Regions from separate parts of the Streptomyces sp. NPDC053755 genome, predicted to be linked through region 2. Evidence: riboswitches for the same ligand, from Rfam matches in the RefSeq annotation. Region 2 holds a riboswitch; each other region holds the start of a gene.
What was found. Region 2 has a riboswitch for cobalamin ahead of AB0K65_RS25540 (energy-coupling factor ABC transporter permease). Riboswitches for the same ligand answer to the same signal wherever they lie in the genome.
Positions count from the first base shown of each region.

Region 1: another riboswitch for cobalamin. It lies ahead of AB0K65_RS27170 (ABC transporter substrate-binding protein); the one in region 2 lies ahead of AB0K65_RS25540 (energy-coupling factor ABC transporter permease).
Region 3: another riboswitch for cobalamin. It lies ahead of AB0K65_RS24305 (cobalamin biosynthesis protein); the one in region 2 lies ahead of AB0K65_RS25540 (energy-coupling factor ABC transporter permease).

Region 1 covers NZ_JBFASK010000036.1:36,114-46,388, reverse strand. The annotation lists gene AB0K65_RS27200 (DNRLRE domain-containing protein) at 1-2,683, opposite strand, end outside; gene AB0K65_RS27195 (hypothetical protein) at 3,016-3,174, opposite strand; gene AB0K65_RS27190 (SsgA family sporulation/cell division regulator) at 3,294-3,716, opposite strand; gene AB0K65_RS27185 (hypothetical protein) at 4,084-4,734, shown strand; gene AB0K65_RS27180 (ABC transporter ATP-binding protein) at 4,862-5,671, opposite strand; gene AB0K65_RS27175 (iron ABC transporter permease) at 5,668-6,825, opposite strand; gene AB0K65_RS27170 (ABC transporter substrate-binding protein) at 6,843-7,826, opposite strand; cobalamin riboswitch at 7,973-8,156, opposite strand; gene AB0K65_RS27165 (methyltransferase domain-containing protein) at 8,300-8,938, shown strand; gene AB0K65_RS27160 (hypothetical protein) at 9,079-10,275, shown strand, end outside.
Region 2 covers NZ_JBFASK010000031.1:39,006-49,280, reverse strand. The annotation lists gene dhaK (dihydroxyacetone kinase subunit DhaK) at 272-1,264, shown strand; gene dhaL (dihydroxyacetone kinase subunit DhaL) at 1,426-2,001, shown strand; gene AB0K65_RS25545 (PTS fructose transporter subunit IIA) at 1,998-2,405, shown strand; cobalamin riboswitch at 2,449-2,689, shown strand; gene AB0K65_RS25540 (energy-coupling factor ABC transporter permease) at 2,718-3,416, shown strand; gene AB0K65_RS25535 (energy-coupling factor ABC transporter substrate-binding protein) at 3,416-3,757, shown strand; gene cbiQ (cobalt ECF transporter T component CbiQ) at 3,764-4,513, shown strand; gene AB0K65_RS25525 (ATP-binding cassette domain-containing protein) at 4,510-5,355, shown strand; gene AB0K65_RS25520 (NADPH-dependent 2,4-dienoyl-CoA reductase) at 5,778-7,802, shown strand; gene AB0K65_RS25515 (helix-turn-helix transcriptional regulator) at 7,879-8,412, shown strand; gene AB0K65_RS25510 (heavy metal translocating P-type ATPase) at 8,470-10,275, opposite strand, start outside.
Region 3 covers NZ_JBFASK010000028.1:32,838-43,112, reverse strand. The annotation lists gene AB0K65_RS24320 (hypothetical protein) at 51-1,178, opposite strand; gene AB0K65_RS24315 (inorganic phosphate transporter) at 1,633-2,895, shown strand; gene AB0K65_RS24310 (hypothetical protein) at 2,907-3,128, shown strand; cobalamin riboswitch at 3,237-3,382, shown strand; gene AB0K65_RS24305 (cobalamin biosynthesis protein) at 3,415-4,395, shown strand; gene AB0K65_RS24300 (cobyric acid synthase) at 4,392-5,939, shown strand; gene AB0K65_RS24295 (putative cobaltochelatase) at 5,986-8,079, shown strand; gene cobO (cob(I)yrinic acid a,c-diamide adenosyltransferase) at 8,079-8,687, shown strand; gene AB0K65_RS24285 (cobyrinate a,c-diamide synthase) at 8,681-10,087, shown strand; gene AB0K65_RS24280 (ZIP family metal transporter) at 10,090-10,275, opposite strand, start outside.

The sequences.
Region 1 (10,275 bases), on a different contig from region 2:
CCGAGGTGGCCGACGTCCTGCGCAGCACCGTCCAGTCGGTTCCCGCGTCCTCGGCGCTGACGCCCGAGGACCAGTTGGGACCGAAGATCCCGGCCTGGCCCTCCTGGACGTCCTGCGCCACCGGCCGTCGCGAGGAGAGCGAGCGCTCGACGGAGAGGCCGAAGACCTCCGCGTCGGTGTCGCTGTACGTGAAGTCACCGGTCTGGGCGTTGACCGCGCCGGGGCCGACCTCCAGGCTCGGGGCGTTGCCCGCCTGCCGGTCGAGCGTGACCTCGACGACCTGTGAGTTGTACGTGGTGGCCGTGCCGGCGTCGAACACCGCACGCAGCTCCAGCACGCCGTCCTCGGCCAGCGAGGTCGCCGCGTCCCACACCAGCGGAGGCGCGGTGCCGGAGGTGACCTGGGCGGGCCAGCTGACGGCCCCGCCGGTGGCCGTGGTGACCTGGGCGGCCGGCACGGCCTTCCAGGCGTCGGTCTCACCGCGGCGGTACTGGTACGTCACTCCGGTGTACTCGGCCTTGCCCTTGGCCTGCAGGGCGATGCGCCGGGCCGTGTCGTCGCCGTCGGAGGGGGCGATGACGGCGGCGCCGTCCGCGCCGACCCCGAAGCTGTAGCTGGTGACGTCGGCGGAGAGGTTGCCGCCGGAGTCGACGGTCTTCGCCCGCAGGGTGTGCCAGCCGTCCGCCGGGTCGACGGAGATGGTCAGCGGGTCGCCGCCGGTGCCGTCGACGGTGTCGTCCACGCGGTTCGGCAGATTGGCGTCGTCCAGACCCCAGGAGTAGCCCTGGCCGTCGGCGGTGGCCGTGTCCAGGGTGCAGGTGACCGGTCCGCTCGCCCGCCCGGTCCAGGTGTCCTTGTCGTACGTCTGGCAGCTGATCGCGGGCGCGGCCGGCTTGGCGGTGTTGACGCCGAACGGCATGTACGCGCTCCACGGGCCGTAGAACGTCCCGTCGTACCCGCGCACGCGGTAGCGCAGTTTCGGCCCCGACGGCAGCTTGTTCGCCGTCGGTATCGTCAGCGTCGCGTTCGAACCGGAGGCCACGGCGGCGCTCGTACCGGTGTAGGTGTACGTCGTGTCGTTGTAGGCCGGGTCCGGGGTGATCTCGAACTGGGCCCGGACCGTGGCGCCGTCGGGGTCGGTGACCTTGGCGGACAGGGTCGGGGTCAGCGACGTCACGTACCGGATGCCGTTGTAGGCGTTGACGGCGGACGGCGAGATCGCGGAAGCGGTCGGCGAACCCGGGAACGAGTCGTAGGTGACCGTCAGGTGCGGCTCCTGCGCGTGGTCACCGCTGACGTAGTTCGCCGAGCGGAACCGCCGCCAGGTCAGCGAGTCGGTCTCGCTGGTGCCCCGGATCTGCAGACCGTGGTTGGGCTGGCCGTCGGCCCACGCCTGCACGATCGCGTCGATGTCGAAGTCGACGGTGCCGGCCGGGCAGCTGGTGTTGTAGCCCTTCGCGGCGGTGCTGGTGACCGCCCCGGCGTCGGTCGTCGCGGGCTGCGCGCCCCAGGTGATCGCCGAGGAGTCCCAGGCACCGGTGACGCGCCGCACCTGGGTGCCGGACCCGGTGGTCTGGCAGGTCGACGCGTAGTACGAGTAGAGGCCCAGGTTGGTGTCGTTGACGCGCTTGCCCTTGAAGGCCGAGACGTCGAACTTCAGGTAGGCGCGCGCCTTGGTGGTGCCGCCGTCGTACGTGCCCGACTTCAGTTCGGGCGACGACACCTGGGAGTCGGGGAAGTTGGTGGCGACCCAGGTGTCGGTGGAGGCGGCGAGCGTCGAGGTCGGGTCGACCGTGACCGGGTAGGTCAGGTCCTTGGCGAAGTACGCCGGGTCGGGAGTCAGGACGAGGGTCTGCTTCCCGTCCTTCGCCGTCTCGATCCTCACCGGCACCTTGGCCAGGTGCTTGGACTCTCCCGAGCGCGGGTCCTTGGAGGAGTCCCACATCATCGGAGCGGGCGCCTCGGCGACCAGCTTGCCCGCGGGGTCCTTGAGCAGCAGCCGCCCGCTGGCCGCCTGGGACAGCTTCAGTCCCCTGGCCTCGACGGGGATGCGGTACGTGACGGGCGCCGTGGGCGCCTTGGCCAGGTGGACGTTCTGCGAGAAGCCCTGGGGCAGCGCGGTGACGCTCAGCGTCTGGCCGCCGCCCAGGTCGTACGCGGCGGTGTCCCCCTTCAGCTTCGGCGCGGGCAGGTTCTTCTCCCAGCCCATCGCGAAGCTGCGTCCGCTGCGGCCGACGGAGGCGAGCTTGGTGTCGCCGCCGTCGGAGACGGCGATGTCCGCCGTCGTGGTCCGGGGCTTCAGGTCGGCGCCGGCGTCCGCGAGCGTGGTGTCGATGTCCTGCCAGGTGTCGCCGCGCTTGACGCGGACCGGCGCGGCGTAGACGGCCGTCTGCATCTGACCGTCGGGCAGCACGTAGGTCGCCGAGGTCTCGGTGCGCGCCGAGAGGACCTCGATCCTGCGCTTCTGCAACCGAGCCATCAGCCGGGCGGACGCCTCGTCCTGGGCCGCGGCGGGGCCCTGCGCGGCCGCCGCGGCGGGGCGCGCGGTGGGCTGCTGCGAACTCAAGGCGACGGCCTGGCCGGTGGTGGCGACGACCACGGCCGTCTCGGCGGCCAGGACGGCGGCGACCGCGCCGGCTATCAGGCGTAACCGCTGCCGGGTCGATCTGCGTGTCCTCGCCATCGGGGGTCTGTTGGGCACAATCCCTCCCACATCTTGTCTGTGCCACGTCAGTTCGTACGGCAGACAGATTTGCGGATCACCCCACGCCCGTCTCCCCGCGGAAGGAAACCTTCATAACCTTCAGAGGTTCTCTTGAGCCTTCGCGTCCTCCCGGCCGGAATCGAGTGGCCGGAGATGAGCGGTCGGGCGGGGGGAAGGCCCGGAGGGGGCGATCGGGCGGGTGGGAGGCAGGGGACGGGAGGGCCGGCCGGCTGGCCCGGGACGAGCGGCCTGCGTTCTCGGGGGCAGAGCGGGCCGGTCCCTCGGACCGATTCACCGCGCCACGGCGGTGGTCAGCTGGTCAGCCTCGCCGTATGCGAAGAGGACTGCTCGGCAGCGGAGACGTCGCCCGTGCGCCGGCCCACGGCTGGAGCGCCGTCGGCCACGACGTACTGCTCGGCTCCCGGCGGGCCGAGGGCCGATCGGAAGGAGGGCTCCCCGTGGCGGGTCATGGACTCGACCGTGAGGTCCGCCCCGGACAGCCTCGGCGCCCCCCCCGTCCTCCCCGTCAAGGTGGTCACCCGGCCCTCTGCCCAGGCGCCGTCCCAGGCGGCGAGGGCGCGGCCGCCCTTCACCCGGCGAGGACGTCGAGGAACGGCTTCCAGTCGATGTGATCGCTCTCGGTGCCGGCCGGCACGAGGGTGTACGAGGTGCTCAACCAGCGCAGCACGTGACCGCGTTCGAAGGTGATGAGGGCGCAGGCGGAGGGTGCGCCCAGGCGTAGCACGACCTGGTCGTAGGGGGCGGGGCGGATGTGCACCTCGCCGATGCCGGTGGGCTTGTCGGTACCGGTGAAGAGCATGTCCCGCTCCAGGTTCCACACCACGTCGCCCGTGGGGGTGTGCAGGGTGAGCTGGAGGGTGAAGGGCGAGCGGGAGCGGTAGCGGACGGTGGTCGGAAGGGGGACGCGGCAGGACTCGGCGACCAGGTGGGCCGTCGCCTTCCACTTGATCTCACGGCTGGGCGGCGGAACGGGCGAACCGGTCTCGGGCATGGGGGGCTCCAGCGTCGGGGGCGCCACCCCGGGACGGTGGCGCATCAAGCTCCGGTTACCCCGCAGACCGTGATCACGCCTCGATCCTGTGAGGCTACGGAGAAGGAGGTGTCGAGATCTTGTACGGAGCGTCAATCCCGAACGGCCTGATCATTCGTTCGAGGGTCGGCTCTTCGTATGATCGACGGCCGGGTGGGTCTGACGGGCCGACAACGGCCGTGCTCGGCCGCGGCGGTGACACCGCCGCTCCGGGCCGTGTCCGGAACGCCTCGCCCGGGCTGCGGACTCCGCCCGAAGAGCGGGGGCGGATACCTTCCGGACACTCCGCGGGGTCCGGATGTCAGTGCGGGTTGGCACGATGGTGATCATGAGTCACAACATCGCGTACTCCACCGCCGACAAGGCCCACGTCCTCGCCTTCCTGGGCAGCAACGGCGATCTCACGGCGGACCAGTCCCGCGTCCTCGACGGCATCCGCACCTACGCCCGGGCACACCAGGATTCCCTCGACGCCCAGGGCGTCGACTGGGGGCTGTCCATCCCCGACGCCCTCGACCACCTCCTCGCCGGGCACACGAACTCGGACGCGGACTGCGCGGGCAACGCCTACCACGCGGCGATGCAGCACATCATCGACCGCAACGCCTCCGACCCCTCCCACCTGGGCACCTACTCCAAGCCCTCGACGTTCTTCGGCCTGGTGGACGACGAGATGCGCCGACTCGGCGTGCCCGCCGACCTCCTGCCCCACGGGTACCTCTACGGCGGGCTGCCCGACGAGTTCCCCTTCCTTCCGTACGCGATGGACGGATACCCCGCCATCGGGCACCTGCCGCTGGCGAAGACCAAGGCGGCCGCCGACGCCTACCGCTCGGTCCTGGACCGGATGGACCCGGACTTCCGCTACGACGTCCGGGAACTGATAGAGAAGCTGGACTTCGAGCACGACGAGTGGCAGACGGCCACGAAGAACGTCGACTGGTACACCCAGGACACACTCTTCTTCAAGCTCACCTGACCGGCCCGGGGTGCCGTGCGTCCCGGCGTCGGCCGGGACGCACGCCCGGCGCCCCGGGTGCGGAGCCGCGGCGGGTGCGGCGGCGGTCGTGGCGCTGCGGATCGCCCACGGGACGGCGACGCCCTGCTCAGCGCCGCTCCGACGCAGGGGCGGGCAGGTCGGCCTCCCCGGGCAGGAAGGTCACCTGCGGCGCTCCCGTGCGCGGGTGGACGGTGACCTCGGCCGTCACCCCGTACACCCGCCGCAGCAGGTCCGGGGTGAGCACCTCCGCGGGCGTGCCCGTGGCGGTGACCGCTCCCTCACGCAGGACGTAGAGGCGGTCGCAGTAGAAGGCGGCGAGGTTCAGGTCGTGGAGGGCGACCAGGACCGTGGCCGGGAGCCGGCGCACGAGACCCAGCACCTCCAGCTGGTGGCGGATGTCCAGGTGGTTGGTCGGCTCGTCCATGACCAGCAGGGCGGGCTGCTGGGCCAGTGCGCGGGCGATGAGCACGCGCTGGCGTTCGCCGCCGGACAGCCGGTCGAAGGAGCGGTCGGCCAGTTCGGCGGCGTCCACCGATTCCAGCGCCGACCCGACGATCCGGGCGTCCTCCCCGGTGTCGCCGTCGAAGAGCCGCTTGTGCGGCGTGCGTCCCATGGAGACCACGTCCCGCACGGTCAGGTCGAAGTCCGCACCGCTCTCCTGCACCACGGCGGCCAGCGTTCGGGCGAGCCGCCGGACCGGCATCGACCGGACCTCCGTGCCGTCCACCCGCACGCTCCCGCCCTCCGGGCGCAGCACGCGGTAGACGGCCCGCAGGAGGCTGGACTTGCCACTGCCGTTGGGCCCGACGAGGCCGATCACCTCGCCGGGCCGGGCGGTCAGCGAGACGTCCCGTACGAGCCGGCGCGCCCCCGCCGCGAGCGTGACGCCCTCGACGACGAGTTCGGCCGCCGTCACGGCGCTCCCCGGTCGGCCGTGCGCCGGGCGTCCCGGCGCATGAGCCACAGGAAGAACGGGCCCCCGCACAGCGCCGTGAGGACACCGACGGGAATCTCCATCGGCGCCGCGATCGTCCGCGCCGCGATGTCCGCCCAGACCAGGAACACGGCTCCGCCCAGGGCTGCCGTCGGCAGCACCCGGCGGTGGTCGCCGCCGACGAAGAGCCGCACGGTGTGCGGCATCATCAGCCCCACGAACCCGATCGGCCCGGCGGCCGCCACCAGGACCCCGGTGACCAGCGAGAGCAGCACGAATGTGCGGGCCCGGAACCGGGCCACGTCGAGTCCCATCGTCGCGGCCGCCTCCTCACCCGCCAGCAGCAGGTTCAGCGAACGGGCCCGCGTCAGCAGGACCGCGATGCCCAGCGCGAGCGCGGCGCCCGGCAGCCACAGGGTGCCCCACTGGACACCGCCCAGCCCCCCGAGGGTCCAGGCGAGGACGGCCCGTGCCTCGTTGCCCCGGTCGCTGGTCAGCAGCAGGACGTCCATGACCGCCGTGAGGACGGAGGCGAACGCCACCCCCGACAGCACCAGGCGCACCGAGGTGATCCGGCCGCCGGACCGGGCCGTGGTGTACACGAGCAGGAGGGTCAGCAGGGCGCCGGCGAACGCGGCGGCCGACAGGGAGACCGGTCCGAAGAGGCTCACCCCGAAGACGATCACCGCGACGGCGCCCAGCGAGGCGCCCGAGGACACCCCCAGGAGGTACGGCTCCGCGAGGGGATTGCGCACGAGGGCCTGCATGGCGGTTCCCACCACCGCGAGCCCGGCGCCCGTCACCGCCCCCAGCAGCACGCGCGGGGCCCGCACGTCGAGCACGATGGTCTCGCGCGCCGACGACCAGGTGGGCTCCGACCAGTCGGCGAAGAGGGCGTGCGTCACGATGCCCCAGACCTGGCCGGGAGGCACGTGCACCGAGCCGACGGCCATGCCGGCCGTCATCGACGCCAGGAGCACGACCGCCAGGACGGCGAGGGCGACCGGGAAGGCGCGGCGGCGGGCCCCGGCCCCCCGGTGCGGGGCCGTGCCCCGCGCGGAGGCGCCCGGGGCGCCTGGATCCGCGGGCCGGGCGGGGGCGCCGGGGGAGACGGGGACGGAATCGGCGGCGGACACGGCGTCGGCCGGGGCCGTCACCGGAAGCGCTCGGGATGCAGCCCGCGGGCGAGGTCCTCCACCGCGTACGGCGCGCGGACCCCGACCAGGGTCGCGGTCAGCGGCAGCACCACGAAGCGCTTGTTCCGTACCGCCGGCACCTCGGCGAGGGCCGGCTGTGACAGCAGGAACTCCTTCTTCCGCTCGACGCTGTCCGCCCCCGCGTAGTCGTAGATGGCGATGACCTCCGGCTTGCGGGCGACGACCTGTTCCCAGGAGACGTCACCGAAGACGTCGTCCAGGTCGGCGAAGACGTTGGCGCCTCCGGCGAGCCGGATGACCTCGGTGCCGAGGCTCTTGCCCCCCGCGGTGAACGCGGACTTGTCGCCGCTGTCGTACACGAAGACGGGGACGGAGGGCGCGCCCTCGACGGCCTCCGTCGTCTTCGCGACGCGGCCCCGGAGGTCGGCCACCAGCGCGTCGGCGCGCTCCGGAACGCCGAAGAGCGAGCCGATCGCGCGGATCTCGTCGTACGTGTCCGTCATCGACACCTTCTTCTTCCCGCAGTACTCGCGGTTGAGATAGGTGTCGATGCCGGCGTCGGCGAACGCCTTCCGCGAGCGTCCCTCGTTCTCGGAGAACGCGCTGGCGTAGCCGCCGTAGACGAAGTCCGGTTCCGCGTCGAGGACGGACTCGAACGACGGCTCCTTCCTGGCCAGTTCCGGGATCGCCGCGAAGTCCTTCCGGAAAGCGGGCAGGACGTCCGAGTCGGGGAACGCCGTGCCGACCATCCGGTTCTTCAGCCCGAGGGCCAGCATCAGCTCCGCGGGGTGCTGGTGGATCGTCACCACCCGGGAGGGTGGCTTGTCGTACGTGGTGCGCGTACCGCAGTTGTCGACGGTGACGGGGAAGCCCTTGGCGGCCGGTGCGGGGCCCTTCGGGCCGGAGGCCGTGGACGGCGAGGTGCCGCAGCCGGTGAGCAGGACTCCCGACAGGGCGAGGGCCAGGGCCGCGGCGCGCACGGAGCGGCGTCGCGGACGGGCGGCCGGACGCCGGCGCGGGGTGGGGCATGTGCCGGGCGTACGAGGCGCCCCGGAGATGAGGGGCGTGCCGGGCACGCGGGACGTGCTGGGGTACAAGAAAAGCCTCCTGGGGAGTCCGCGCTCCTCGGATCGGGCCCGCGACAGGCCAGTTTCCTGACTCCCGGATCGGCGTACACCCCAGCCTTCCCACGCGTGCGCTCAGTGGCGTCTCGACGGGTGCACTCCCCGGTCACAGTGGCGGGACCGTGCCGGATTCGCACCGGCTTCCTGTCTCCCGTCGCGGTGATGACCAGGTGATCCTACGGTTCCGCGCGAGCGGAACGGAAGCGGGCACGCCCCGGGCCCCGCCGCGTAGTTGCCGAATCGGCAAGCATGTTTGACGTTTTTCCGCGCCTTGGCGACTCTGGGCCCAGGTGCCGCCGGCACTGCGCGACCATCCCGAAGGAGCCTTCATGCCGACCTCGCAGCCCACCGATCCGACGGAGTTCTGGGAAGAGCGCTACAGCACCAGCGCCCGCGTCTGGAGCGGCGACCCGAACCCGCTCCTCGTCCGTGAGGCGGCCGGCCTGGAGCCGGGCACCGCCCTGGACCTGGGCTGCGGTGAGGGAGGTGACGTGCTGTGGCTGGCCTCGCGCGGATGGCGGGTGACCGGCGTGGACATCTCCGCCACCGCCCTCGAGCGGGCGGCGGCCCACGCCGCCGAGGCGGGTCTCGCCGACCGCGTGGCCTTCGAGCGGCACGAACTCGGAGTGACCTTCCCCAAGGGCGAGTTCGGTCTGGTGAGCGCCCAGTTCCTCCAGTCGCCCGTCGCCCTGGACCAGGAGGGCGTGCTCAGGTCGGCCGCCGAAGCGGTCGCGCCGGGCGGCACCCTCCTCATCGCGATGCACGCCGCGTGGCCCTCCTGGATGGAGGAGCACGAGTACCCGTTCGACGCCGATTTCCCCACGCTCGAAGGCGTGCTCGCGATGCTCGACCTGTCGCACCCCTGGCGGGTGGACACCCTGGAGGGTGTGGAGCGCGCCCTGTCCTCGCCCGACGGCAGGTCCGGAACCCGGGTGGACAACGTGTGGCGGCTGACCCGTACCGCCTGAAACGAGCCGCCTGACCAGCCGCCCGGTCGGTGCGGCCCTCCCCACCCCGGCTCGCGCGCCGTCGCGAGGGGCGGCTCGGCCCCTCGCACACCTGTGTGATCATGACGGGTCGGGTCCGGACAGGACCCAGGGGAGGGAACATGGCGTACACGGACACCAACGGCATCGACCTGTCCGGCGTGACGGGCAGGCTGCTCCAGACCGTGGACCTGGTGAAGAACCCGGCTCCGCAGGCCATCGCGACGGACACCGTCAACGGGCACGTCTTCGTGCTCCAGGTGGAGAGCTCGGCCACGGCGTCGGCGGGCAACATGTACCTCAACCGCATCGACCGGCAGACCGGAGTGCGTACGGGCTCGATGCAGCTGAAGGGCTTCGGGCACGGTCTCGCCATGGGCGTGGAACCGGTCGGCGCCGACAGCCACGTCTGGACCGAGGTCGGCCCGCTCCATGTCACGAGCGGGGGCACGGCCTTCGGCAAGGCCGTCACGCGGTTCCGGTTCGAGGACGGGGCGGTGCTCGACGGAGCCGCGATCCCGCAGGAGCGGAAGTTCACCGCGCCCGGCAGCACCGCCGGCACCGGGCCTTCGACCGACCCGGTGAACGGCCTCCTGACGGTGATGTACCACCAGGGCGGCGAGCGCCGCTTCACGCGCTACGACCTGACCGGCGCCGCCGCCGGCGACTGGGCACCGGTGGGCCCGACGTTCACGGTGCCCGCCGGAGAGGACACCACCCCCGCGGTGCCGTCGCCCTACCCGCTGGAGCCGAAGCTCACCTTCCAGGGGTTCGCGAGCCTCGGTGACGTCCTGTACGTGTACCAGTGGGCGCCGTACGACAAGGACAAGGACCCGGCCCTTCCCAGCGAGTTCCCGGGGATCACGTTCCTCACCTCGTACTCGTGGACGACGGGACAGCGGCTCGACCGGCAGGTGGTCACGGGCGCCGACGGCCTCACGCGGCGGGAACCCGAGGGGCTCGCCGTCGAGGTCGACCCGGCGACGGGGGAGACACGCCTGCTGTTCGGGTTCAGCAACACCACGCCGGGCAGCGAGTTCGCCCGCGACGTCACGATCGGCTGGTACCCGACCAGGCCGGCCGTGGACGGGATCAAGGTGCTGTCGGACTGGGAGGACCTCGTCCTCGAAGCCGGGACCGCCCCGGGCGCCCAGCGCCCGCGCGGCCGCCTGATCGCCATGGCCGGCACCACCCACCTCCAGCTGCGCGGCACCCTGACCTGCTTTCCCGGCCTGACGGCGGACGGCAAGGTCGCCACGCTGCCGCACCGGCTGCGCCCCACCCGGCCGGCCCGCCAGAACGTGCCGCGGAACAACTTC
Region 2 (10,275 bases):
GCGGCGGCTCGCGCGGAAGGCGCCTGATCCGGCACGTGCCCGGGTCAGGCGCCTTTCCGGCATGCCCGGCACCCGGTTTCCGGGAAGGACACGGCACCGCGCCCGGTCACGGGAGACGGGACGCGGGTCGTCCCCCGGGGTGGTGCGGCGACGGGCCTCGGAGGCAGGCACGAGGCGGTACGGCAGGTGATGGGGGCCGCGCGCCTGGGGAAGGGTGACGGGGGAAGGACACAGCCGGAACCGCACCGTCGAGCGCTGCCAGGAGAGAGCCATGAGAATGCTGATCAACGTCCCGGAGACCGTGGTCGCCGACGCGCTGCGGGGCATGGCGGCCGCGCATCCCGAGCTCGTCGTGGACGTCGAGAACCGTGTGGTCCTGCGGCGGGACGCGCCGGTCGCCGGGCAGGTCGCCCTGGTGTCCGGGGGCGGGTCCGGGCACGAGCCGTTGCACGCGGGTTTCGTGGGGCCGGGGATGCTGGCGGCGGCGTGCCCGGGCGAGGTCTTCACGTCACCCGTGCCGGACCAGATGGTGCGGGCCGCCGCCGCGGTGGACAGCGGGGCGGGGGTGCTGTTCGTCGTCAAGAACTACACCGGGGACGTGCTCAACTTCGAGATGGCCGCCGAGCTCGCCGAGGACGAGGGCATCCAGGTCGCCCGGGTCCTGGTCGACGACGACGTGGCCGTGACGGACGGCCTCTCCACCGCCGGGCGGCGCGGGACGGGTGCGACGCTCTTCGTGGAGAAGATCGCGGGAGCCGCCGCCGAGGAGGGCGCTCCGCTGGAGCGCGTCGAGGCCCTCGCCCGGCGGGTGAACGGGCGGTCGCGCTCCTTCGGCGTGGCGCTGAGCTCCTGCACGACACCCGCGAAGGGCAGCCCCACCTTCGACCTGCCGCAGGGCGAGCTGGAGTTGGGGATCGGCATCCACGGCGAGCCGGGGCGGGAGCGGCGCGCGATGATGACCTCGCGGGAGATCGCGGACTTCGCCGTCGATGCCGTACTGGACGACCTGCGGCCGTCGGGTCCCGTCCTCGCGCTGGTCAACGGCATGGGGGCCACGCCGCTGCTCGAGCTGTACGGGTTCAACGCCGAGGTGCAGCGGGTGCTCGGCGAGCGCCGGATCCCGGTCGCCCGGACCCTCGTCGGGAACTACGTGACCTCCCTCGACATGGCCGGCTGCTCGGTGACGCTCTGCGAGGCCGACGAGGAACTGCTACGCCTGTGGGACGCGCCCGTGCGGACGGCTGCCCTGCGCTGGGGCCGGTGAGAAGGAGAGTGCCCGAAGTGACCGGACCGACCGAGCCGACCGCTGGACCCGTACCGAACGCACCGACCGGCCCCGGCAGCGCCGCCGCGGCACGCGCGTCGGCCGACGCCGCCCGACCGCCGGCGGCCCACGGGGCCGACGCGCTCGACGCCGCGTTCTTCCTGCAGTGGCTGGCGATCGCCGCGGCCGCCGTCGACCGGGAGGCGGACCGACTGACCGATCTCGACTCCGCGATCGGCGACGCCGACCACGGAGCCAACCTCAGGCGGGGTTTCGCCGCCGTGACGGACCTCCTGGAGAAGGAACCCCCCGCGACGCCGGGAGGCGTGCTCACCACCGCGGGGCGACAGCTGATCTCCACCGTCGGCGGCGCCTCGGGGCCGCTGTACGGGACGCTCCTGCGCCGTACCGGCAAGGCGCTCGGCGAGGCCCCGACCGTGACGCGCGAGGCGTTCGCCGAAGCGCTGGCGGCCGGGGTCGCCGCCGTCGCGCAGCTCGGTGGGGCGCACGTCGGCGACAAGACGATGCTGGACGCGCTCGTCCCGGCGGCCGAGGCCCTGCGCGAGTCCTTCGAGGCGGCCCGGACGGCGGCCGAGGAGGGCGCGCTGGCCACCGTGCCCCTCCGGGCGCGCAAAGGCCGCGCCGGCTATCTGGGCGAGCGCTCGATCGGGCACCAGGACCCGGGTGCCGCCTCGTCCGCGCTGCTGGTCGCCGCCCTCGCGGAGGTGGCCCCGTGACCGGCGGCCGGGTCGGCATCGTCCTCGTCTCGCACAGCGCCGCCGTGGCCTCGGCCGTCGCCGAACTCGCCAGGGGACTCTCCGGTGGCGGCGCCACCGCGCCGATCCTGCCCGCAGGAGGGACCCCGGACGGCGGTCTCGGCACCAGCTCCGCGCTGATCGCCGAGGCCGCGAAGGCGGTCGACCAGGGCGCCGGTGTCGCCCTGCTGGTCGACCTGGGCAGCGCCGTGCTGACCGTCAAGGCGCTCCTCGCCGACGGCGACGAACTTCCGGAGGGGGCGCGGCTCGTGGACGCGCCCTTCGTCGAGGGGGCGATCGCCGCGCTCGTCACGGCCACGGCCGGCGGGGATCTGGCCGCCGTGGAGGCGGCGGCCGCGGAGGCGTACACGTACCGAAAGGAGTGAGAGAGGGCGCGAGAGACTCGTCACACACCGTCCGCACGGGCCTCCGTGTTGTGATGCGCCTGGTCAACCCACTAATGTCACAGCGCCTTGGTGTACGGGAAACCGGTGCGGTACCGGTGCGGCCCTCGCCACTGTGATCGGGAAGTCCGGCTCCACCCTCTGGGGGGCAAGACCCTTCAGGGGAGCCACTGCACCACCGCGGGAGACCGTTGCGGTGTGGGAAGGCGGAGCCGCGACGGCATGACCCGTCAGCCAGGAGACCGGCCAAGGTGCGTTGTCCATCCACGAGGTGCTGGAGAGGGTCTCCCGATCATGCATATAGCCGAGGGCTATCTACCCCCCGTGCACGCGGCCGCCTGGGGCGTCGCGTCCGCCCCCTTCGTCGTCCACGGCGTCCGTGCCCTGACCCGCGAGGTCAAGGCCAATCCCGAGTCCACCCTGCTGCTGGGTGCGTCCGGTGCGTTCACCTTCGTTCTGTCCGCTCTCAAGCTCCCCTCGGTGACGGGGAGTTGCTCCCACCCCACCGGCACGGGGCTGGGGGCGATCCTGTTCCGGCCGCCGGTGATGGCGGTCCTCGGCACGATCACCCTGCTGTTCCAGGCCCTGCTGCTCGCGCACGGCGGGCTCACCACGCTCGGCGCCAACGTCTTCTCGATGGCGATCGTCGGACCCTGGGCCGGGTACGGGGTGTACCGGCTGCTGCGGCGGTTCGACGTGCCGCTGATGGTGAGCGTCTTCTTCGGAGCGTTCGTCGCCGACCTGTCCACGTACTGCGTTACCAGCGTGCAGCTCGCGCTGGCCTTCCCGGACCCGGGAAGCGGCGTCGTGGGCGCGCTCGCCAAGTTCGGCTCCATCTTCGCCGTCACGCAGTTGCCGCTGGCGGTCAGCGAGGGCCTGCTGACGGTGCTCGTGATGCGGCTGCTGACGCAGTCGAGCAAGAGCGACCTGACCCGGCTCGGGGTGCTGCTCCCGGGCGACCGGAAGACCGAGAAGGCGGAGGCGAGCGCGTGATGAGCCGTAACGCGAAGATCAACACGCTGCTGCTGCTCGTCGTGGCCGCCCTGGCCGTGCTCCCGCTGGTGCTGGGGCTCGGGGACCACAAGGAGGAGCCCTTCGCCGGGGCCGACGGCGAGGCGGAGGCGGCGATCACGGAGATCGCTCCCGACTACGAGCCGTGGTTCAGCCCGCTCTACGAGCCCCCGTCCGGCGAGATCGAGTCGGCGCTGTTCTCGCTCCAGGCCGCCCTCGGCGCCGGTGTCCTCGCCTACTACTTCGGGCTGCGCAAGGGCCGCAGGCAGGGCGAGGCCCGGGCCGGGGCCAAGCCGCCGGCGACGCCGTCCGGCGACGAGTAGGCGCGGATGCTGCCGATCGACGCGGCGGCGCACAGCAGTCGCTGGCGCCGCCGTCATCCGTGCGAGAAGGCGGCTCTGGGTTTCGGCCTGACGCTGTGCGCGGTGTGCCTGCCGCCGTGGCCGGGGGCCGTGCTCGTCGCCGCGGCCACCCTCTCGGTGCTCCTCGGTCCGGCCGGTGTCCCGGGACGCCGGCTGTGGCGGGCGTTCCGCGTTCCGCTGGGCTTCTGCGTGACGGGCGCGGTTCCGCTGCTGTTCGAGGTGGGCGGTCCGCGCGGTGTCGTCGCCCTGGCACCGGACGGTCCCGCGCACGCGGGCGAGCTGCTGCTGCGGACCGCGGCCGCCTCCCTGGGGGTGCTGCTGTTCGCGTTCACCACGCCCGTCTCGGACGTGCTTCCCCGGCTGGTCCGGGCGGGGGTGCCGGCCCCCGTCGTGGACGTCGCCCTGGTGATGTACCGGATCAGCTTCCTGCTCCTCGACGCGATGGCGAAGATCCGCCAGGCGCAGACGGCCCGACTGGGGCTGACCACGCGGGCGGCGACCTGGCGCTCGCTCGCCGGACTCGGGGCGACGGCGTTCGTGCGCAGCTTCGACCGGGCGCAGCGCCTGCAGACCGGGCTGGCGGGGCGCGGGTACGACGGGACCCTGCGGGTCCTGGTGCCCGCCGCCCCCGTCTCGCGCCGCTTCCTGGCGGCTACGGCCGGGCTGCTCGTCGGTCTCGTCGCGCTCACCCTCGTACTGGAAAGGTCCCTGCCGTGAGTCTTCGTTCCCCTGTCGTGGAGCTGGTGAGGGCGGGCTTCGCCTACGAGGACGGGCCCGCGGTCCTCGACGGGATCGACTTCGCCGTGCCGGAGGGGCGGTCGCTGGCCCTGCTCGGCAGGAACGGCAGCGGCAAGACGACGCTGCTGCGCCTGCTCAGCGGTGGTCTGCGGTGCGCGAGCGGCGCCCTGCGGCTGGACGGCGAGGAGGTGTCGTACGACCGCAAGGGGCTGACCCGGCTGCGGACGACGGTCCAGCTGGTCGTGCAGGACCCGGACGACCAGCTGTTCGCGGCCTCGGTGGGTCAGGACGTGTCGTTCGGGCCGATGAACCTGGGGCTGCCGGAGGAGGAGGTACGGCTCCGGGTGCGCGAGGCCCTGGAGGCGCTGGACATCGCGGCCCTGGAGGACCGGCCGACGCATCTGCTGTCGTACGGGCAGCGCAAGCGGGCGGCGATCGCGGGAGCGGTGGCGATGCGTCCGCGCGTGCTGATCATGGACGAGCCGACGGCCGGGCTTGATCCGCACGGTCAGGAGCGGCTGCTCGACGTGCTGGTGCGGCTGCGGGACGCGGGGACGACGGTGGTCATGGCGACCCATGACGTGGATCTGGCCCTGCGCTGGGCGGACGAGGCGGCGGTCCTCGCCCCGGACGGCCTGCGGACCGGGCCGGTGACCGACCTCCTCGCGGACGACGCGCTGCTCTCCTCGGCACGGCTCCGCCGGCCGTGGGGCATGGCCGTCGCCCGGCTGCTGCGCGCCCACGGCCTGCTGTCCGCCGACGCCGACGGTCCCCGCACGGCGGAGGAGCTGGACGCCTGGGCGGGGGCGGGCAGGCCGTAGCGGGCGGACGCCGACCGAGCCGGGGCTGAGCGGGACGGGCGCCCGTCCGAGCGCCTCAGCGGGCGGGGGGACCGGTACGGGTCCCACCCCGCCCGCCGCCCGTGTGCGGCGGCCGGCACGGGGTCGTGTCCGTCCACCCCTGGCGGTGGGGACCCGGAGCCCTTCCGCCCGCGGCCGGCCCGCACCGGCCCCCGTCCGTCGCTGGGGGACCCGCCCGCGGGCCATCCGTCCGTGGGGCGGGGCGGGTGGACTCCGTCCGTTCGTGGGGGCGGGGCGGGTCGGCTCCCCCAGTCCGTGGGGCGGGCCGGGTCCGTGCCCGGACGTAGCGCAGATCACGCCCCCACCGTTATGCAACTTGTTGCACAAGTCGCCTCGGGTCGTCTACAACAGGGCGTGACGATCCTGCGCGAGGAGGCGCCCCGATGGCCCCGACCACCCCGTACCCGCACCTGCTGAGCCCGCTCGACCTCGGCTTCACCACCCTTCCCAACCGGGTGCTCATGGGGTCCATGCACGTCGGGCTCGAGGAGACCGAGAACGGCTTCGCGCGGATGGCCGCCTTCTACGCCGAGCGTGCCCGCGGCGGAGTCGGCCTCATCGTGACCGGCGGCATCGCCCCGAACGAGGCCGGTCGCCCCTGGGACGGCGGCGCCAAGCTCAGCACCGACGAGGAGGTCGCCGAGCACCGGCTCATCACCGACGCCGTGCACGAGGCCGGCGGCAGGATCGCGATGCAGATCCTGCACTTCGGGCGGTACGCCTACCACCCCGCCCTCGTCGCGCCCAGCCCGATCCAGGCGCCGATCAGCCCCTTCGTACCGAACGAGCTGACCGATGCCGAGGTCGAGCAGACGATCGAGGACTACGCCCGCTGCGCCGAGCTGGCCAAGGCCGCCGGATACGACGGCGTCGAGGTCATGGGCTCCGAGGGCTACCTCATCAACGAGTTCATCGCGGCCGCCACCAACCGGCGCACCGACCGGTGGGGCGGCCCTTACGAGAACCGGGTCCGCTTCCCCCTGGAGATCGTCCGACGCATCCGCGAGCGCGTCGGCGAGGACTTCATCCTCGTCTACCGGCTCTCGATGCTCGACCTCGTCCCCGGCGGCTCGACGCTGGAGGAGGTCGTCGCGCTCGCCAAGGAGATCGAGGCGGCCGGCGCCACCATCATCAACACGGGCATCGGCTGGCACGAGGCCCGCATCCCCACCATCGCCACCTCCGTGCCCCGCGGCGCCTACACCTGGGTCACCAAGAAGCTGATGGGGGCGGTGAGCATCCCCCTCGTCACCAGCAACCGCATCAACACCCCCGAGGTAGCCGAGCAGATCCTCGCCGAGGGACGCGCGGACATCGTCTCCATGGCCCGGCCGTTCCTCGCGGACCCCGACTTCGTCGCCAAGGCCGCGGCCGACCGCGCCGACACGATCAACACCTGCATCGGCTGCAACCAGGCCTGCCTCGACCACACGTTCAGCCTCAAGATCACCTCCTGCCTGGTGAACCCGCGCGCCTGCCACGAGACCGAACTGGTCCTCTCCCCCACCCGCCGGGCCAAGCGGATCGCCGTCGTCGGCGCGGGGCCCGCCGGGCTCGCCTGCGCGGTCTCGGCCGCCGAGCGGGGACACACGGTCACCCTGTTCGACAGCGCCGCCGAGATCGGCGGTCAGCTGAACGTCGCCAAGCGAGTGCCGGGCAAGGAGGAGTTCAACGAGACGCTCCGCTACTTCCGCGTCCAGCTCGACGCCCGGGGCGTCGACGTCAGGCTGGACACCACGGCCACGCCCGACCTCCTCGCCGCGTACGACGAGGTGGTCGTCGCCACCGGCGTCACCCCGCGCACCCCCGAGATCCCGGGCATCGACCACCCCAGCGTCGTCAGCTACCTCGACGTCCTGCGCGACGGCGCGCCCGTCGGCGAGCGGGTCGCGATCATCGGCGCCGGCGGAATCGGCTTCGACGTCGCGGAGTTCCTCACCGACGGGGGCGAGGGCGCGAGCCAGGACGCGGAGACGTACTTCCGCCAGTGGGGCGTCGACACCGGCTACGCGGACCGTGGCGGGCTGCGCGCTCCCGAGCGCCCCCGGCCCCCGCGCCAGGTGCACCTGCTCCAGCGCAAGTCGACCAAGGTCGGCGCCGGCCTGGGCAAGACGACGGGCTGGATCCACCGCGCCGAGATGAAGCACCGGGGCGTGACCATGGTCGCCGGCGCCTCGTACGAGCGGATCGACGACGAGGGCCTCCACCTCACCGTCGACGGCGAGCCGCGGACCGTCCCCGTCGACACGATCGTCCTGTGCACCGGGCAGGAGCCGCGCCGCGGCCTGTACGAGGAGCTGATCGCCGCGGGCCGTACCGCGCACCTCATCGGCGGCGCCGACGTCGCCGCCGAGCTGGACGCCAAGCGCGCGATCGACCAGGGCACCCGCCTGGCGGCGGCTCTGTGACCCGCATCCGGCTCGTGTCGGCAACGCCCTCCGGGCGGGCGCCGACACCTTCCGGGCCCTCCCTAACATTGCGCGCATGTCCCTGCCGCACGCGATCCTGACCGCGCTGCTCGAGAAGCCGTCCTCCGGCCTCGAGCTGACGCGCCGCTTCGACAAGTCGATCGGCTATTTCTGGTCGGCCACGCATCAGCAGATCTACCGCGAGCTGGGCAAGCTGGAGCAGGCGGGGCACATCCGTGCCCTGCCCGCCCGGTCTCCGGCCCGCGGGCAGAAGAAGGAGTACGAGGTCCTGCCCGCGGGCCGCGCCGAGCTGACCGACTGGGTGGCCAGGACCGAGGACCCCAAACCCCTGCGCTCCGCGCTGCTGCTGCGGATGCGGGCCGCCGCGGTCGTCGGGGCCCCCGGGATGGCCGACGAGCTGAGTCGCCATCTCGACCTGCACCGAGGCCAGTTGGAGGAGTACCTCGACATCGAGGCGCGCGACTTCCCGCCGGCGCGCCGGGAGAGCGAGCCCGACCGGCTGCGGCACCTCGTGCTGCGCGGCGGGATCGATCTGGAGCGGTTCTGGGTGGAGTGGCTGACCCACGCCCTGGCGGAGCTGGAGCGGTAGCACGCAGGACGGCGCCGGGCACGGGAGCGGACGGCGTTCCCCCCTCCGCCCTCCGCCTCACCGCGAACGCCCGGTGCTCCCCTCCTCCGTGGCCCTGCGCCAGGCCGCGTCGCGCAGCAGCCGCAGCCCGTTGAGCCCGACCAGGACCGTGGAGCCCTCGTGGCCCGCCACGCCGAGCGGCAGCGGCAGGTGGCCCGCCAGGTCCCAGACCACCAGGGCGCCGATGCAGGTGCCGGCGATCACCAGGTTCTGGACGACCAGCCGGCGGGCGCGGCGGGACAGGGCCACAACGGCGGGGACGGTGGCCAGTTCGTCGCGTACGACGACGGCGTCGGCGGTCTCCAGGGCCAGATCCGAACCGGCCCGGCCCATGGCGATGCCGGTGTGCGCGGCGGCCAGGGCCGGGGCGTCGTTGACGCCGTCCCCGACGACGAGCACCGTGGCCCCGGCCCGCTCCCAGGCGCGCACGGCCGCCACCTTGTCCGCGGGCAGCAGCCCGGAACGCACGTCCGTGATGCCGGTCCCTTCGGCGACCCGGGCGGCGGCGCCCGCGTTGTCGCCGGTCAGAAGGGTGGGGGCGGTGCCGGTGAGCCGGGTCAGGGCGGCGACCGCCTCCGGGGCGCCGTCGCGGATCCGGTCGGCGAAGGTGAGGACCGCGACCGGCCTCCCGTCGGCCACGACCTCGACCGCCGTGTCGGTGTGCGCGCCCGCGGCCCGGCGGACCCTCACCTCGCGGCCTTCCACCGTCGCCCGCACGCCCTCCCCCGGTACGGAGGCGAAGTCGCTCGCCGCGGGGATCCGCAGGCCGCGTTCGCGCGCCGCGGCCACCACGGCGCGCGCCAGGGGGTGTTCGCTGGGCAGTTCGGCCGCCGCGGCCCACGCCAGCGCGCTCTCGTCGCCCCGCACGTCGAGGAGGCGGGGCGCGCCCTCGGTCAGCGTGCCCGTCTTGTCGAGGGCGACCCGGTCGACGGCGCCGAGGCGTTCCATGACCACCGCGGACTTGACGAGGACGCCGTGGCGTCCGGCGGTGGCGATGGCGGAGAGGAGCGGCGGCATGGTGGCGAGGACGACCGCGCAGGGCGATGCCACGATCATGAAGGTCATGGCACGCAGCAGGGTGGTGGTGACGTCGGCCCCGAAGGCGAGCGGGACGGCGAAGAGCGCGAGGGTGGCCACCACGACGCCGACCGAGTAGCGCTGTTCGACCTTCTCGATGAACAGCTGGGTGGGCGCCTTGGTGGCGCTGGCCTCGGCGACGAGGGCGACGATGCGGGCGATGACGGAGTCCCGCGCGTCCCTGTCGACGCGCACGCGCAGGGCGCCCGTGCCGTTCAAAGTGCCGGCGAAGACCTCGTCGCCGGGAATCTTGGCGGCGGGCAGCGACTCGCCGGTGATGGTGGCCTGGTCGACGTCGCTCACGCCGTGGAGCACCGTCCCGTCGGCGGGCAGCCGCTCCCCCGGCCGTACGAGCACGGTGTCACCGATCCGCAGCTCGGCCACGTCCACCGGCTCCTCGGTCGCGGCGCGGCCGTCGGGCCCGCCGCCGGTGAGCCGGACGGCCTTCTCGGGGGCGAGGTCGAGCAGGCCCCGTACGGAGTCGGCGGTGCGTCGGGTGGCGAGCGCCTCCAGGGCGCCGGAGCAGGCGAAGATGACGATCAGCAGTCCGCCGTCGAGGTACTGGCCGATCGCCGCGGCGCCGAGGGCCGCGACGACCATGAGCAGGTCGACGTCCAGGGAGCGCTCGCGCAGCGCCCGCAGCCCCGCCCAGCCCGGCTCCCAACCCCCGGCGGCGTAGCAGACGGCGTAGAGCGGTCCCCAGGCCCAGGCCGGGGCACCGGCCAGGTCGAGCGGCAGCGCGCAGAG
Region 3 (10,275 bases), on a different contig from region 2:
CCGAGCGGGCCGGATCGGCGACCCCGGCAGGACACGCCTTGCGTCGCCCCCTAGAGCAGCGGGGTGAGGAAGCGCCGCAGGGTCTCCTCGTAGCGGACCGGGTCGGCGTTCCACATGGCGGCGTGGGGCGCCTGGTGGACCGGCTGAAGGGTGACCAGTTCGGGGCGGCGCGCGGCCAGTTCGAGGGAGGCTTCCCAGGGGGCGAGGGTGTCGTCGGGGCCGTGGAAGACCAGGGTCGGCACGCGGAGGCCGGCCGGGTCCGGGGGGTCCGGCAGCCGGTCGCCGCGCCGCCCCGACCTGCTCTGGGCCGCGTGGACGGCGAACGGCAGCAGTGGCCGGGGAACCCGGCGGGCCGCGGCGAGGTGGCGCAGCGTGGCCTGCGGGTCGAGGACCGGGGAGTCGAGCACGAGGCCGCGGACGCTGTCCCGTACGCCCGAGTCGGCGGCGGCCCGCAGGGCCATGGTGGCGCCGGTCCCCCAGCCGTGCAGCACGACGTCCACGGCGCCCCGGCGGACGGCGTAGCGGATGGCCGCGTCGACGTCCCGCCACGCGGAGTCGCCGAGGTGGGCGAGCCCGTCCGGGGAGGCCGGCGCGCCCTCGTCGCCGCGGTGGGCGACGCACAGGACGGGGATCTGCCGGCGGGTGAGGAAGGGGACGAGGTTGAGGGGGTGCCGGCGGCTGGTTCCGAGGCCGTGCACGGCGATGACCCAGGTGGGGCGGGGGCCGGGGATCAGCCAGCCGGGCAGGCTGCCCAGCTCGCCGGGGATCTCGACGTCCTCGTAGACGACGCCGACGGCGGTGCGGGGGGTGCCGGAGTGCAGCTCGGGGGTGAGCCGGACGCGGGCGCCGGGTTCGAGGGTGCCGAGCTCGACGCGCTCCAGACGCCGCACGACGGTGTCGGCGGTGTGCGGGACGCGGTCGAGGACGGGGCCGACGAAGCCGTGGAAGTCGGGACCCTCGATGCCGTACGTCCCGGGACGCAGGGAGGCGAGGCTGCGGGTCAGGGTGACCGTGCCGGGGCCGGTGGCGTGCACGGTGAGGCGTGGGTCTCCGGGCATGGGCCGCCCGGACGCCGCCTTGAGGGCGGCGTCGCCCGCGTAACGGCCGACCGCCACCGCGGCCGCGCCGACACCGATCAGAGTGGTGACGGCCGCTGCCGTCGCTGTAGCCGGGCGCACCGTCCCAGTGTCGGTACGCGGGCGGCGGACTGCCACCCGGGAAGCACGGCGGGCCGGGCGCGACGCCGCGCGGGAGGCGCCCTGGCGGCGGGTCGCCCCTCGGGGACCGCGTGCGACCGGCGCGTTGTCCCAGGGGACGCGCGAACGGCCACGGGAGAGTGACATGGGTCACTCCGGCGGGTCCCTCGTGCGGTTGAACCGGTGCACGCGCGGTCCACGGGCTGACACGGGGCGTGCGGAGCGGAAAGGAGGGAAGTCGCGTGTGCCCCGGTACGGCCCGGATTACCCGGGGTTGCGCGGTGACCGCATCGTGGACGGAAACCGCCTCCGGGACCGTAAGCGGAATGCGCCGACACCGGATCGGGTCACCACACCGCCCGGCCCAGTTCATCTTCCGTTCACCCAGGTTGCTTACGTTCGACGAGCCACTGACGTCAAACGATTGCCTGGGTAAATGGAACACATCACGCTGCTGCTCGCGATTGTGGTCGTGACAGCTCTCGTGTTCGATTTCACGAACGGTTTCCACGACACCGCCAACGCGATGGCGACGACCATCTCGACCGGTGCCCTCAAGCCCAAGACGGCGGTGGCCATGTCCGCCGTGCTCAACCTGGTCGGCGCGTTCCTGTCCGTGGAGGTCGCCAAGACGATCTCCGGCGGGATCATCAACGAACAGGGCATTCGTACCGAAGTGATCTTCGCGGCGCTCGTCGGCGCCATCCTCTGGAATCTGCTGACCTGGCTGCTCGGCCTGCCGTCCAGCTCCTCCCACGCCCTCTTCGGCGGACTCATCGGCGCGGCCGTGATGTCGGCCGGCTGGTCGGCCGTGAACGGCTCGACCATCGTCACCAAGGTCCTCATCCCCGCGATCGCCGCGCCGCTCGTCGCCGGCCTCGCCGCGATGGTGGCCACCCGCCTGACGTACCGCATCGGCGCCAGGACCGACGAGAAGCACACGGCCAAGGGCTACCGCGCCGGCCAGATCGCCTCCGCCGGTCTCGTCTCCCTCGCCCACGGCACCAACGACGCGCAGAAGACGATGGGTGTCATCACCCTGGCGCTGGTCACCGGCGGCGTCCTCGTCCCGGGCTCCAACCCTCCCATGTGGGTCGTCGTCTCCGCCGGTGTCGCCATCGCTCTCGGCACCTACCTCGGCGGCTGGCGCATCATCCGCACCATGGGCAAGGGCCTCACCGACCTGCGGCCGCAGCAGGGCTTCGCCGCCCAGACCAGCGCCGCCACGGTCATCCTGGCCTCCTCGAACCTGGGCTTCTCGCTCTCCACCACCCAGTCCTGCTCGGGTGCCGTGATGGGCGCGGGCCTCGGCCGCAAGGGCGGCGTGGTCCGCTGGTCGACCGCCACCCGGATGTTCGTCGCCTGGGGCCTGACCCTTCCCGCGGCGGGCCTGGTCGCCGCCGGCGCCGAGTTCCTCACCCAGCAGGGCACCTGGGGCATCGTCGCCGTCGCCGTCCTGCTGATCGCCGGCTCCGGAGTCATCTGGGCGCTCTCGCGCCGCAAGCCGGTCGACCACCACAACGTCACCGACGACGACACCGACGAGCCCGCGGGCGTCGTGACCACCGCCATCGCGGCCGTCACCCCGCCGCCGGCCGGTTCCGTCGCCGCCGTCGCGGACGAGGACCTCAAGACCACCATCCCCTCGCCGGCCCCCACGGACCCGGCAGCCCCCGCGGCCCCCGCCGCCGCGGTGTAAGGACGAACCACATGAAGATCGACTGGGCAGCTCTCGGCTCCGTCTTCGGAGTCAGCCTCGTGGCGACCGTCGCCCTCGTGGGCCTGTTCACCCTCGGCATCGTCGGCCTCTCCAAGCAGGAGCAGGCCGCCGCCCGGGGAGGCTCCGCCACCCTGGCCCGCACCGGCGCGTACGCCTGCTTCGCACTCTGCGCGGCGGCCGTCGCGTACGGCATCTACCTGATCGTCGTCTGACGCGTCACGACACCACCGCCGGGCGGGTCGCACCGAAAGGTGCGGCCCGCCCGGACGTCGTTGTGGGGCTTCGCACACTCTCCCGCCGCAGGTCAAGGGTGAGTTGACGGCTGTTCGCGCCGCGTGGTGGACTTCCGGGGCCATTTACGGCGGCAGAAGAGGAAGTCCGGTGCGAATCCGGCGCGGTCCCGCCACTGTGACCGGGGAGCTGATCCCCGGGAGCCAGGAACTCTCACCGCCGGTCACGTCGAGCCAGGGCGCGGACCCTGAGTGAGGACACAGCGCCATGCCTGGCCGCAGAGCAGCCACCGGTGTATTCGCGTCCACGGACGTCTTCGCGTACGGCGCCTCCGCCGGACTGGCCGTGGACCTGCTCCTCGGCGATCCGCGCCGCGGCCATCCCGTCGCCGCGTTCGGCAGGACCGCCGGAGCCGTCGAGAGCCTCCTGCGGCGCGACCACCGCGGGTGGGGCGCGCTGCACACCGCCGTCTGCGTGGGCGGCACGGCCGCCCTGGGCGCCCTCGCCGCCCGTACCGTACGGAACCGGCCCGCCGCGTCCGCCGCCCTGACCGCCGCCGCCGTGTGGGCCGTCGTCGGGGGCACGACCCTGGGCCGGGAGGCCCGGGCCGTCGGCGGGGCGCTGGCCGCCGGAGACCTGGACGTGGCCCGCGAGCGGCTGCCGCATCTGTGCGGCCGCGATCCGCAGGCCCTGGACGGTCCCGCGATGGCCCGCGCGGTCGTGGAGTCCGTCGCCGAGAACACCTCCGACGCGGTCGTCGGCGCCCTGGTGTGGGGCGCCGTGGCCGGTGTCCCGGGGCTCGTCGGCTTCCGGGCCGTGAACACCCTGGACGCCATGGTCGGCCACAAGTCCCCCGCCTACCGCCGCTTCGGCTGGGCCTCGGCCCGGCTCGACGACCTCGCCGGCTGGCCGGGAGCGCGGCTGACGGCCGTGCTCGCCGCGGCCGCGGGCGGCGATCCCCGCGGGGCGCTGCGGGCCTGGCGCGCCGACGCGGCCGCGCATCCGAGCCCCAACGCCGGCCCCGTCGAGGCCGCCTTCGCCGGAGCGCTCGGCGTGCGGCTGGGAGGGACGCTGTCGTACGGCGGCCGGGTGGAACACCGGCCGGTGCTCAACGCGGAGGGCCGGGACGTGGACGTGGCGGACATCGAGCGTGCCGTACGGCTGTCGCGCCGGGTGACCTGGCTGACGCTGGCGGTCTGTGCGACCGGACGGGCCCTGGCGGGCGCGATGAAGCGGAGGAACGCATGACAGGCGGGGGGCTGCTGGTCGCCGGGACCACGTCCGACGCGGGCAAGAGCGTCGTCACGGCGGGGATCTGCCGCTGGCTGGTGCGCAAGGGGGTGAAGGTCGCGCCGTTCAAGGGGCAGAACATGTCCCTGAACTCCTTCGTGACCAGACAGGGCGCGGAGATCGGCCGGGCGCAGGCCATGCAGGCGCAGGCCGCGCGGGTGGAGCCGACCGCCCTGATGAACCCGGTGCTGCTCAAGCCGGGCAGCGACCGCTCCAGCCAGGTCGTGCTGATGGGCAGGCCGGTGGGCGAGCTGAGCGCCCGGGGATTCTTCGGAGGGCCCGGCGGGTCGTCCCCCGGGAAGCTGCTGCACGGAGGACGGCGGCAGGAACTCTTCGAGCCGGTCCTCGCGTGCCTGGAGGAGCTGCGGAGCACGTATGACGCCGTGATCTGCGAGGGGGCGGGCAGTCCGGCCGAGATCAACCTGCGGCGCACGGACATCGTGAACATGGGCATCGCGCGGGCCGCGCGGCTGCCGGTGCTCGTGGTCGGCGACATCGACCGGGGCGGGGTGTTCGCCCAGTTCTTCGGGACCACGGCGCTCCTGGCGCCCGAGGACCAGGAGCTGATCGCGGGCTATCTCGTGAACAAGTTCCGGGGGGACGTCTCGCTGCTCGAACCCGGGCTCGACATGCTGCTCGGCCTCACGGGGCGGCGGACGTACGGCGTCCTGCCCTACGCCCACGGCCTCGGCATCGACGAGGAGGACGGACTGCGGGTCTCCCTGCGGGGCGCGGTGCGCGAGTCCGTCGTGGCGCCGCCGCTCGGCGAGGACGTGCTGCGGGTCGCGGTCTGCGCCGTGCCGCTGATGTCCAACTTCACCGATGTGGACGCGCTGGCGGCCGAACCGGGCGTGGTCGTGCGGTTCGTGGACCGGGCCGAGGAGCTCGTCGACGCGGACCTGGTGGTCGTGCCGGGCACGCGCGGGACCGTGAAGGCGCTGGCCTGGCTGCGGGAACGCGGCCTCGCCGACGCGCTGGCCCGGCGCGCGGCGGAGGGCCGGCCGGTGCTCGGCATCTGCGGCGGCTTCCAGGTCCTCGGCGTCCGCATCGAGGACGACGTCGAGTCGAAGGCGGGCGCCGTGGACGGGCTCGGGCTGCTGCCCGTCCACGTCCGCTTCGCGCCCGAGAAGACCCTGGCCCGGCCGGTCGGGGAGGCGCTGGGCGAGCGGGTGGAGGGATACGAGATCCACCACGGCATCGCCCGGGTGGACGGCGGCGAACCGTTTCTGGACGGCTGCCGGGTCGGCTCCGTCTGGGGCACCCACTGGCACGGCTCGCTGGAGAGCGACGGCTTCCGCCGGGCGTTCCTGCGAGAGGTCGCGGCGGCGGCCGGGCGCCGTTTCGTACCGGCGCCGGACACGAGCTTCGGAACCCTGCGCGAGGAGCAGCTGGACCGCCTCGGCGACCTGATCGAGGAGCACGCGGACACGGACGCGCTGCTGCGGCTCATCGAGAACGGCCCGCCGGCCGGGCTGCCGTTCATCCCTCCGGGCGCACCGTGACGCCCCGCCCCGCCCGACCCCCACGAGTTGAAGGAGTGACCGCCCGATGAGCACCCGGTATCCGTTCACCGCCGTCGTCGGCATGGACGACCTGCGGCTGGCGTTGCTGCTGAACGCCGTCAGCCCGGCGGTGGGCGGTGTCCTCGTACGCGGCGAGAAGGGCACCGCCAAGAGCACGGCCGTCCGTGCGCTGGCAGACCTGCTGCCTGAGGTGCCGGTCGTCGCGGGCTGCCGCTTCAGCTGCGACCCGGCCTCTCCCGACCCCGGCTGCCCCGACGGGCCGCACGATGACGCCCCGGCCGCCGCGCGGCCCGCGCGGATGGTCGAACTGCCCGTCGGCGCCTCCGAGGACCGGCTGGTGGGCGCGCTGGACATCGAACGGGCCCTCGCCGAAGGCGTGAAGGCCTTCGAGCCGGGGCTCCTCGCGGACGCGCACCGCGGGATCCTCTACGTCGACGAGGTCAACCTCCTCCACGACCACCTGATCGACCTGCTCCTCGACGCCGCCGCCATGGGCTCCTCCTACGTCGAGCGCGAAGGCGTCTCCGTGCGGCACGCGGCCCGCTTCCTGCTCGTCGGCACGATGAACCCCGAAGAGGGCGAGCTGCGGCCGCAGCTGCTGGACCGCTTCGGTCTGACCGTGGAGGTGGCGGCTTCCCGGGAACCCGAGCAGCGGGTCGAGGTGGTGCGCCGCAGGCTGGCGTTCGACGACGACCCCGCCGCCTTCGCCGCCCGCTGGGAGGGCGAGGAGAGCGCGCTGCGGGACCGGATCACGGCCGCGCGGGCCCTGCTGCCCCGGGTGGTGCTCGGCGACGCGGCGCTCCTGCGGATCGCCGCCACCTGCGCGGCGTTCGAGGTCGACGGCATGCGCGCCGACATCGTCATGGCCCGCACGGCGACGGCGCTCGCCGCGTGGGCGGGCCGGACGGACGTCACCTCCGACGACGTACGGCAGGCCGCGCTGCTCGCCCTCCCCCACCGCAGGCGGCGCAACCCCTTCGACGCGCCCGGCCTGGACGAGGACAAGCTGGACGAGACGCTGGAGCGGTTCAAGGCCGAGGACGAGGACCCGGATCCGGATCCCGAGGGTCCGGGCCCCGACGGTCAGGGTCCCGACGACGGGCCGGGCGGAGGCGGAGGCGGGGTGCCGCCGCAGGGCGAGGGGCCCGACGGGTCCGCTGAGAGCGCCGGCCCGGCCGAGCCGCCCCGCGAGGCGGAGCCGGAGGCGACGCCCGAGCCCGAGCCGGCGGCCCAGGACGGACCGGCCCCCGCGCCCGGCGGTGGCACCGGTCAGCGTGCCGCCGTCCGAGCCGCCGAACCGTTCCGTACGAAGATGCTCAGCGTGCCCGGACTGGGCGAGGGCGCGGCCGGGCGCCGCTCCCGGGCCCGTACCGAGCACGGCAGGACGACCGGGGCCGTACGCCCCCGGGGCGCCCTCACCAAGCTGCACCTGGCCGCGACCGTGCACGCCGCCGCACCGCACCAGAAGGCGCGCGGACGCTCCGGCCCCGGCCTGGTGGTGCGGCGGGACGACCTGCGGCAGGCCGTGCGCGAGGGCCGCGAGGGCAATCTGGTGCTCTTCGCCGTGGACGCCTCCGGGTCCATGGCGGCCCGGCAGCGGATGAGCGCCGTCAAGGGCGCCGTGCTCTCCCTCCTCCTCGACGCCTACCAGCGCCGTGACAAGGTCGGCCTGGTCACCTTCCGCGGCCGGGACGCCGAGGTGGCGCTGCCGCCGACCTCGTCCGTGGACGCGGCCGCGGCCCGGCTCGAACAGCTTCCGACAGGTGGCCGTACGCCCCTGTCGGCCGGGCTCCTGAAGGCCCACGACGTCCTGCGGGTCGAGCGGCTGCGCGATCCCTCGCGCCGCCCCCTGCTCGTCGTGGTGACCGACGGCCGGGCGACCGGCGGCGGCCGCGACCCGGTGGCGCTCGCCGCCCGCGCCGCGCGCCTGCACGCCGCCGACGGCACCGCCGCCGTGGTCGTGGACTGCGAGAGCGGGCCGGTGCGGCTCGGCCTCGCCGGGGATCTCGCCCGACAACTGGGCGGAACCGCCGTGACCCTGGACGAGCTGCGCGCGGACTCGATCGCCGGGCTGGTCAGAGACGTACAAGTCAACCGCTCTACGAGAAGGGCCGCCTAATGCCGCAGGGACAGCCGACCGTCGTGCCCGACGACGGTCTCACCACCCGTCAGCGCCGCAACCGCGCGCTCGTGATGGTGCACACCGGCGTCGGCAAGGGGAAATCGACCGCCGCGTTCGGCATGGCGCTGCGCGCCTGGAACCAGGGCTGGCCGGTCGGGGTGTTCCAGTTCGTCAAGTCCGCCAAGTGGCGGGTCGGCGAGGAGAACGCCCTCAAGGCGCTCGGCGAGACCGGCAAGGGCGGCACCGTCACCTGGAACAAGATGGGCGAGGGCTGGTCCTGGATCCAGCGCGAGGTGGCCGAGGGCGAACAGTCGCACGAGGACAAGGCGCGCGAGGGCTGGGAGCAGGTCAAGCGCGACCTCGCCGCCGAGGCGTACAAGTTCTACGTCCTCGACGAGTTCGCCTACCTGCTGCACTGGGGCTGGATCGACACCGCCGAGGTGGTGGAGGTGCTGCGGAACCGTCCCGGGCAGCAGCACGTGGTCATCACCGGCCGCAACGCCCCGCAGGAGCTGGTGGACTTCGCGGATCTCGTCACCGACATGTCGAAGGTGAAGCATCCGATGGACGCCGGCCAGAAGGGCCAGCGGGGCATCGAGTGGTAGCACGTCTCGTCATCGCCGCGCCGTCCTCCGGCGCGGGCAAGACCACGGTCGCCACCGGTCTGATGGCCGCGTTCTCGGGCCGTGGTCTGGCGGTCTCGCCGCACAAGGTCGGCCCCGACTACATCGACCCCGGCTACCACGCGCTCGCGACCGGCCGCCCGGGCCGCAACCTCGACGCGTACATGTGCGGTACGGGCCTGATCGCGCCGCTCTTCGCGCACGGGTCGCGCGGCTGCGACCTGGCGGTCGTCGAGGGCGTCATGGGCCTGTACGACGGGGCCGCCGACCAGGGGGAGCTGGCGTCGACCGCGCAGGTCGCGAAATTGCTCAAGGCGCCGGTGGTGCTGGTCGTGGACGCCTCCTCGCAGTCCCGTTCGGTGGCGGCGCTGGTGCACGGCTTCGCCTCCTGGGACCCGGAGGTGCGGATCGGCGGCGTGATCCTGAACAAGGTCGCGACCGACCGGCACGAGCACCTCCTGCGGGAGGCGCTCGGGGAGTCGGGGGTCCCGGTCCTCGGGGTGCTGCGGAGGGCGCCCGCGGTGGCGACTCCCTCGCGGCATCTCGGCCTCGTGCCGGTGGCCGAACGGCAGGCCGCCGCGCTGGCCGCGGTGGCGGCGCAGGCCGAGCAGGTACGTGCCGGGTGCGACCTCGACGGGTTGCTGGCTCTCGCGCGCAGCGCCCCCGAACTGTACGCCGCAGGGTGGGATCCCTCCGTCGCAGGGCGTCCGTCCGCCGGTGAGCGGACCGTGCCCACCCGTTCCGCCCCCGCGGAACAGCCGGCCGCCCGCAGGCCGGTCATCGCGGTGGCCGGGGGCGCCGCGTTCACGTTCTCGTACGCCGAGCACGCCGAACTCCTGCGGGCGGCCGGGGCGGAGGTCGTCACCTTCGACCCGCTGCGGGACGAGGCGCTGCCCGAGGGCACCTCGGGGCTCGTGATCGGGGGCGGGTTCCCCGAGATGTACGGCTCCGAGCTGTCCGCCAACGAGCCGCTGCGCAAGGCCGTCGCCGAGCTGGCGCGCTCCGGTGCGCCCGTCGCCGCGGAGTGCGCGGGTCTGCTGTACCTCGCCCGGTCGCTCGACGGGACGCCGATGTGCGGGGTGCTCGACGCGGACGCGCGGATGTCGGAGCGGCTGACGCTGGGCTACCGCGACGCCGTGGCCGTGAGCGACAGTCCGCTGGCCGCGACCGGGGCGCGGATGCGCGGGCACGAGTTCCACCGGACCGTGATCGAGCCGGGCGCGGGCGCCCGGGCGGCCTGGGGGCTGCGGCAGCCGGAGCGGCGGGTGGAGGGCTTCGTGCAGCGGGGCGTGCACGCGAGCTATGTGCACACCCACTGGGCCGGTGCGCCCGGAGCGGCCGCACGGTTCGTCGAGCACTGCGCGAACGGTCCCGTGGCGTGAGATCAGCCGGAGACGCCCACCACGAGCCAGATGAAGGCCACGCCCCCCACCGTGCAGAGCAGGGTGGAGAGGGCGGGGTGGTCGTGGTGGGCCTCGGGAAGGATCTCGGCCGCGGCGAGGTAGAGCAGGGCTCCGCCGAAGAAGCCGAGGTAGCTGCCGAGAAGTTCCTCCGGAAGAGTGAACAGCAG